2 regions of the Aliivibrio thorii genome follow, and region 1 is predicted to be linked to the other one. Evidence: predicted binding sites of a transcription regulator. Region 1 holds the regulator's gene; the other holds the start of a gene.
What was found. Region 1 encodes CRP, which controls carbon source genes, mostly activating them, when cyclic AMP is high. Its sites were predicted from a motif close to TGTGANNNNNNTCACA; they were not measured.
Positions count from the first base shown of each region.

Region 1 (4,088 bases):
TGTTATTTATCACTTCAGGTGCATTTCAAATGGCTAAGCCATCGGATCTTATCCCTGAATTGCAAGGTCGATTGCCTATTCGTGTTGAACTTGAAGCATTAACTGCGAACGACTTTAAACGTATCCTGACAGAACCAAATGCCTCGTTAACAGAACAATACATCGCGTTATTAGCGACAGAAAATGTTAATCTTGAGTTTACTGAAGATGGCATTACTCGTATTGCAGAATCAGCATTCCAAGTGAACGAAAGCACAGAAAACATTGGCGCACGTCGTCTACATACTGTAATGGAACGTCTAATGGAAGAGATCTCTTACGATGCATCTGAAAAAGACGGTGAAAGCCTAACTGTTGATGCAGCTTACGTTACCTCTCGCTTGGGTGATCTAGTCGCAGATGAAGATCTAAGTCGCTTTATTCTATAATGGACGACTAATACTCGTAATTATCAGTTCATTATTACGAGTTAAAAATAAAGCCTCATACATCAAAATGTATGAGGCTTTTCTTTGCAAAGAATTATTTAAGCAATAATTTCCCAAGAATGCGTCACCTCAATGCCTTCACCTAGCATTAAACACACCGAACAATATTTCTGTAATGAATCAGCGGTGACTTGCTCAACCACCTTAGGATTAAGGTTATCGCCACTCACTTCAAAGTGAATATTAATATGAGTAAACAGCTTCGGCGCAGTTTCACGACGCTCACTTGATAGCTTTGCAACACAACCAAGTACTTCTTGATTTGCGGATTTTAGACCATCAACAACATCAACAGAACTGCATCCACCAGCGGCCATTAACACTAATTCCATCGGGCTTGGGGCTTTTTCACCACCATTTCCATCCATTACCACAGAGTGACCTGATTGAGATTGACCTAAGAAAGTAAATCCATCAATCCATTTAACTTCAGCATTCATAAAAGCCTCTTTACTACATAAAAGGAAAACTCATGATCCATTTCACGAAACTGTGCCCTTGGTCGCACTATTCATACGATCAAAGTCAAGAAATCGGTTGCGAAACAGGGTATGATTTTATCAATTATCTCAACGAACATGCAGCCTTGTTCCGATAACCATATTGTATAGGCCAAACTGATATTTGGCTCAGTTATTTTAAAATGGACATCGCCTACTTGGCAAACGCAGAGGAAGTATAAAGTATGGTTCTAGGTAAACCTCAGACAGATCCAACATTAGAGTGGTTCTTATCTCATTGTCACATTCATAAGTACCCATCAAAAAGTACTTTGATTCACGCGGGTGAAAAAGCTGAGACTCTTTACTACATCGTAAAAGGTTCTGTTGCTGTACTTATCAAAGATGAAGAAGGAAAGGAAATGATCCTTTCTTACCTTAACCAAGGTGATTTCATCGGTGAACTTGGCTTGTTTGAAGAAGGTCAAGAACGTTCAGCATGGGTTCGTGCTAAAAGCCCTTGTGAAGTGGCTGAAATTTCATTTAAGAAATTCCGTCAGCTTATTCAAGTAAACCCAGATATTCTGATGCGTCTTTCTGCTCAAATGGCAACTCGTCTACAAATCACTAGCCAAAAAGTAGGTGATTTAGCATTCCTAGACGTTACAGGCCGTATCGCTCAGACTCTATTGAATCTAGCTAAACAACCAGATGCAATGACTCACCCAGATGGCATGCAAATTAAGATCACTCGTCAAGAGATCGGTCAAATTGTAGGTTGTTCACGTGAAACTGTTGGCCGCATCTTGAAGATGCTTGAAGAGCAAAACTTGATCTCAGCACACGGTAAAACAATTGTAGTTTACGGTACTCGTTAATTTAACGCTTATCTTAAACAAATAAAAACGCAGCTCTTGAGCTGCGTTTTTTTATGCCTAAATTTTAGAATTAACTGTCTGTGCTTTCAAAAATTTTATCAGCAGATGCAGCGACAAATCCTGTATATATCTTGCCATTAGGTAGCGAATAACGCTTAGCAAACTCATAAAATCCACCAGGGATGTCAAACTCACCCTCAGTAAAGCTCACTTTCACTTTATCGGCCATGGTTGATGACTGTTCTAAGTAAACCTCAGGAGAGCCTTTCACTTCACCACCCACTTCGTTCATTGCAAAACCAGCATCACGTAAGTGTTGGTTCACATCAACCACTTCAGCAAACGCTTCAAGCTGATTAACATAAACCGTAAAGTGATTTGCGCCATAGCCATGAGCAGCTAACCAAGAAGCGTACTCACTCTCTTTTGCTAAGATTTGATATTCCTCAAAACTTAACGCCCAAGGACGGCCCGCTGAAAGAAAATCGCTGGTCGCAAAATAATGCGCTGGCACCTGTTCAACCAAAGCATGAATAATGTTCTGAGTCTCAAGCGATAGCTCTTCAACTAAAATCTCACTAATAAAAACAAGTGGCACATTAGGATCTGGATGCTCAAAATGCTGTGCTTTGAGTTTTTTAGTCTCAAAATCATACGTCTCACACGCTTTATACCCTATTGCTAAAAATGGGGCGGCTAACGTTTGCAAGCCAACCTTAGGCAAATTAAACGTACGTAATGCAATGTGATCGTTAATCAATTCATCGCCATTAGATAATAACTGATGAACCCTTCCTGCCGATGGGGATAAACGAGCAATATAATCTTGCCATAATGACGAAAATAAAGACGTTACGTTATTCATGCCTATCACCTCTTATAAAGTTAAACCCGGAGACAGTTGAGCGGGAATTTCACAGGTATCGCCTTCCATTGAGGCCATTGGGTAGGCACAATAATCTGCCGCATAGTAAGCACTTGGTTTCATATTGCCTGATGCACCCGGACCACCAAATGGCGCGTCACCACTTGCTCCAGTTAATTGACGGTTACGATTTACAATACCTGCACGAATATGCTCTACAAAATATTCCCACTCATTGTCATTCGTTGAAACAAGGCCTGCCGATAAACCATAACGAGTGTCATTAGCAAGCTCTACCGCTTCTTCTAACGTTTCATAGCGTACTATTTGCAATAATGGGCCAAAGTATTCTTCATCCGGCAATTCAGCAACATTAGTGGCATCGATAATGCCCGGAGAAACAAAGGCGTGACCTAAGCTTTTCGCCTCAAGCAGTGATTCACCACCTAAAGCTTGTAAATTCTTCTGAGCATTTAAAATAAACTCTGCCGCAGCGACTGATATTTGCGGTCCCATGAATGGCGCATTATCAGCAAACGGTTGATCAACCACAATGTTTTTTGCGACTTCAACAAGACGCACAACTAACTCATCTCCAGCTTGGCCTTTTGGCACATACAGACGACGAGCACAAGTACAACGCTGACCAGCACTGATAAAAGCTGACTGAATAATGGTATAAACCGTCGCTTCTTGATCACCAAAGTCTTTTGAAATAACCATCGGATTATTGCCGCCCATTTCTAGGGCCAGCATTTTCCCTGTATCTCCTGCAAATTGGCGATGTAGGATATGTCCAGTATTCGCACTACCAGTAAATAACAAGCCATCAATCCCTTTAGCGCTAGCCAGTGCTTCACCCGTTTCACGAGCACCTTGCACTAAATTAATCACACCGTTAGGTAAACCAGCTTGCTGCCATAACTTCATGATCACTTCACTAGTCCATGGTGTTTGCTCTGAAGGTTTTAATACCACGGTATTACCCGCAAGTAAGGCAGGAACGATATGACCATTTGGTAGGTGTCCTGGGAAGTTATACGGTCCAAAGACAGCCATTACTCCTAGTGGGCGATGTCTTAGTACAATTTTATTCCCTGCTGCTTCACGCTCTTTATGTGGCGTTCTTTCATGGTAAGCACGAATGGAAATCGCGATTTTCCCCACCATAGCTCCCGCTTCGGTTTTTGTTTCCCAGAAAGGTTTACCCGTCTCTTTTGCAATAACTTCCGCAACTTTATCAGCATTCTCTTTTACCAATTCAGCAAAGCGCTCGATAACCGCTTGGCGCGCTTCAAAAGGCTGCTTTTTCCACTCAATAAAGGCATGACGTGCCGCACTAACGGCAGACTCAACCTGCTCTTTGGTTGCGCTGTCTCCTTCCCACACCACTTCACTGTTGTATGGGCTTACTGAT
Region 1 covers NZ_CM170654.1:307,790-311,877, reverse strand. The annotation lists gene hslU (ATP-dependent protease ATPase subunit HslU) at 1-428, shown strand, start outside; gene AC2IP4_RS01460 (OsmC family protein) at 527-928, opposite strand; gene crp (cAMP-activated global transcriptional regulator CRP) at 1,174-1,806, shown strand; gene AC2IP4_RS01450 (DUF1338 domain-containing protein) at 1,877-2,671, opposite strand; gene astD (succinylglutamate-semialdehyde dehydrogenase) at 2,684-4,088, opposite strand, start outside.

Region 2 (4,088 bases), 270 kb from region 1:
TCCAATGAAGATCGTCAAGCTGAAGAAAATAAATGGCAATAGTGCCTGCCATAACCCATAGAGTGCAGTAATTCGACGATCAAATCCGCTTGAAAGAGCGACGGCTTCTGTCGTTAATGTCATTATTCGGCCTGCTCCTAGCATTTGTGTTGGTAAATATTGTGCGAGGCTAACACTTATGCCTATAGCCCATGCATATAACATTGCGGGCAATAATAAAGGCAGTTTTATTTTTATCCAGCAATGCCATGGTGATTTTCCAAGACTTAACCCTGTTTGGGTCAGTCGTTGATCAAAACTGCGCCATGGCCCATCTAATGCGAGAAATATATAAGGGAAAGAAAAAAACACATGCGCCCAAATAACCCAAAACCAATAAGAATCACTCGAGAAATAGAGCGCACTGACCTGAAGACCAAATAATAATGAGAGTTGAGGGACTAACATTGGAATAGCGATTAATAGAGAAGGAATATGCCATCTGTATTTAATTTTAAACTCATGCCCAAGTAAGGCAAAGGCAAGAGCTATTGTGGCAGAGATAATTGCGATAATAACGCTATCTGTAATAACTGGCAGTAGAGTTCCCCATTCACTATTCCAAAAACGAAAAGTAAATGTGCTTGGTAAGAGATCTGGGAAGCGCCAACGTTGTGCAACACTCCAAAGTACCATTACAGGTAATGATAGAGCGACGATACTTGCAACAGCAGTAAAAAAAGCTAAGCCAGGGAGGCGAAGTCCCATGCGTCCAGATATTTGCCAATGACGACAGTAGGTTGTAATTCCCCACTCTAGAAAACGATGAAAAGCTATGAGTAAAAAGCAAATAACAAGGAGTATGATAGCCCCTGCACCTGCTCTAGGCTGTAATTGAATATCAGGATCACTAAACCATTGCCACACTAATACTGCAAATGTGGGTGGGTTAGTTGCCCCTATAATTAAGCTTACATCAACCACTGATACGCTATAGGCAATCACCGCTAATAGCGGAAATCGTATTTTTTTAAGCCATTGTGGAAATATACATTTCCACCATATTTGGTGACGTTGATACCCTAGGCTTGTTGCTATTTTTGCCGTTTGATCGACATTGAGTTGTTGCATAATAGAAATGCTCATTAAAAGAAGAAAAGGCACTTCTTTAATAATCAAAACTAAAATAAGTCCGACATTAATGGCGTCATTAATAATTACGGGAAAATCAAAATCTCCGACAGGGTTAAGTAGTCTTGCAGCTATTCCTGTTGGTGAAAAGAGAAAAGCGAACCCAATAGCAAAAGCGACATGAGGCATAGCAAGAAGTGGAGATAGTAAAGGTTCTATTTTTTTCCAAACAGATAATTGCCATGTACTTTGTAGAATTATAAAAGTAATCAAACAAGAGATAAGCGTACTGATAAAGGCACTGCTTATTGTTAAGGAGATGGAGTGCCAAATACCACTCCATTCAAAGACAGATATATATCCATTGAAAGATAAGGTATCTAGACCAATTGGGGGCATATAGCTTAAAGATGCACTTAAAATTCCGAGGATCCCAGGAAGGAGCGGAAGAATGCAAACCATGATAAGTAAAATATAAAAAAATGGTAATATCATGGTCTTGTTAGTAATACCTATATTAAAAATAAGCGAATAGTAGTGAAATAAGATTATGTACTATCACTGATAATGTATTGAATAAGACAAAAAGTAAACTAATTAGTTCATTTTTAGTGAGGTGCTAGTTTTGATAATTCCCTTTATTACCAATATCAAAATGAAGAGGCATTCTCCATTTCTGAATGGCTAAAAAAAGAAAAATCACACCAGATAGAGCTAAGCATATTAATGCAATAAGCCATACCTCCATCGCTAACATCAGTGTAGCGATACATAATAGAAATGGTACAAGCCTTAATCCCATCACTTTAAAACAGAATGATTCCTTTAAGGCTATGCCAGAAAAAGTAACAAAAATAAACCCAACAGGAAGCCAAAAGAAACGGCTGTCATCTAATAAGCTTAATAGTACTAATCCTATCCAAGCTGACCAGGTAATGAGCATTCTTATTTTCTTATCATAAACATGTAAATTTGCAGCACTCATTGCGGCGGAAAGAGCAAGAGTTATAAAAGTAAATTCTTTTAATGAGCCATCAATTAATACCAACGAAATATCATCGGCAATAGCAAGGCTACTTAGAAATAGAGTTAGAGAAAATAACGTAATGCCCAATCGGTAGGTAATAACGCTGATTTTATCTAGAGAATCTAATATCTCAATATGTTCTGTATTTGCCATATTTAAGTACTCAAGGTAGATATTCTATTATTAACTTTAGCATGCTTAGTGAATGTTTATTGTGTGAATTTCGTTGTAAATGTTTAATTTTAATGTTGCTCGTAAGGGGTTACTTTTCATGTTTGTAATTATTTGCTGTCAATATTTTTCTAGGAAGTAAAAATTAGTGATTTGTATCACATAAAAGATGATTTTAAATCTGCGCTATGTATACTCCTTCCCCCAATACAAGCCGTCACATGGAACAGTGAATGACCCCAAGGATTAGGACCAGCTACTGTTAAACAGCTTGTAAAGGAACCCAAATGAACATCTTTTTATATAATGTTATTCCTTCCTCTTGGAGTAACTACTTTATACCTTTATCGTCATCCTCTATGGCGAGTCCTTTCGTTTCTTCATCTTTACCTCAATCTATTAAATAGGCATTATTATGACCATTTTATTTAGCCTTATAGGCATGTGTGCGCTTATCTTTTGTGCATGGGTATTTTCAGAGAAGCGTTCAGCTATCAATTGGAAAACCGTTCTAAGAGCTCTTTTTTTACAATTCTCTTTCGCTGCTCTTGTTCTTTATTTTCCTTGGGGACAAGCAGCGCTAGCAGCTCTTAGTAGTGGGGTTTCTAGTTTATTAGGTTTTGCGGATGAAGGTATTGCATTTTTATTCGGTGACTTAGCTTCAAATGGTTTTATCTTCGCAATTCGTGTCTTACCAATCATCATCTTCTTTAGTGCTTTAATTTCTGCTTTATATTATTTAGGCATCATGCAAAAAGTCATTGCTGTTTTAGGTGGTGCAATTCAAAAATTCCTGGGTACAAGTAAAGTTGAGTCATTAGTTGCTACTGGTAATATCTTTTTATCTCAAGGTGAATCTCCTCTACTTATTCGTCCATTCTTACCTCAAATGACTCGCTCAGAATTGTTTGCAGTAATGGCGGGTGGTATGGCATCGGTTGCAGGTAGTGTACTTGGTGGTTATGCAGGTTTAGGTGTTGAGCTTAAATATTTAATTGCAGCAAGCTTTATGGCTGCACCAGGCAGTTTATTGATGGCTAAGATTTTAGTCCCAGAACAAGAAACGCCAGTTGATCAACATGAATTAACTATTGATAGAAGTGAACAAAGTAACGTTATTGATGCATTAGCAAGTGGTGCAATGAATGGTATGAAAATCGCAGTAGCGGTAGGTACTATGTTGATCGCATTTGTTAGTGTGATTGCTATGCTAAACAGCGGCTTAGAAATGGTTGCTGAATGGTTTGGTTTTGCTGGCGTAACATTACAAACTGTTTTTGGTTACTTGTTTGCACCAGTAGCTTGGATTATTGGTATTCCAAAAGCTGAAATGGTGATGGCTGGTTCTTATATCGGTCAAAAAGTAATATTGAACGAGTTCGTTGCATTTATTGATTTTGTTCAACATAAAGATCAACTATCAGCATACAGTCAAGTGATTATCACATTTGCACTATGTGGTTTTGCGAACGTAAGTTCTATCGCGGTTCAGTTAGGCTCAATTGGTGTTATGGCACCAGAGCGTCGTGCTGAAGTTGCAAATATGGGTTTTAAAGCGGTACTGGCAGGTACGTTAGCAAACCTTATGAGTGCATGTTTAGCGGGATTATTCTTTAGCTTGTCGTTGTAATCATTTAACTTCAAGTTAAAAATAAAAAGCCCATGCTGTATGAAAATACGTATGGGCTTTTGTTTAAAAATATGAGGTCAAATTAGCCGATGACAATTTGGCCTAATACATAACCAACCATACAGGCAGAAATGACTCCGATTAAACCTA
Region 2 covers NZ_CM170654.1:576,791-580,878, forward strand. The annotation lists gene AC2IP4_RS02540 (ABC transporter permease) at 1-1,602, opposite strand, end outside; gene AC2IP4_RS02545 (DUF2301 domain-containing membrane protein) at 1,730-2,290, opposite strand; gene AC2IP4_RS02550 (NupC/NupG family nucleoside CNT transporter) at 2,724-3,938, shown strand; gene AC2IP4_RS02555 (anaerobic C4-dicarboxylate transporter) at 4,021-4,088, opposite strand, start outside.
Region 2: AC2IP4_RS02550 (NupC/NupG family nucleoside CNT transporter) is a predicted target of CRP. The motif match lies at 2,456-2,471, and genes of this name have one in related genera.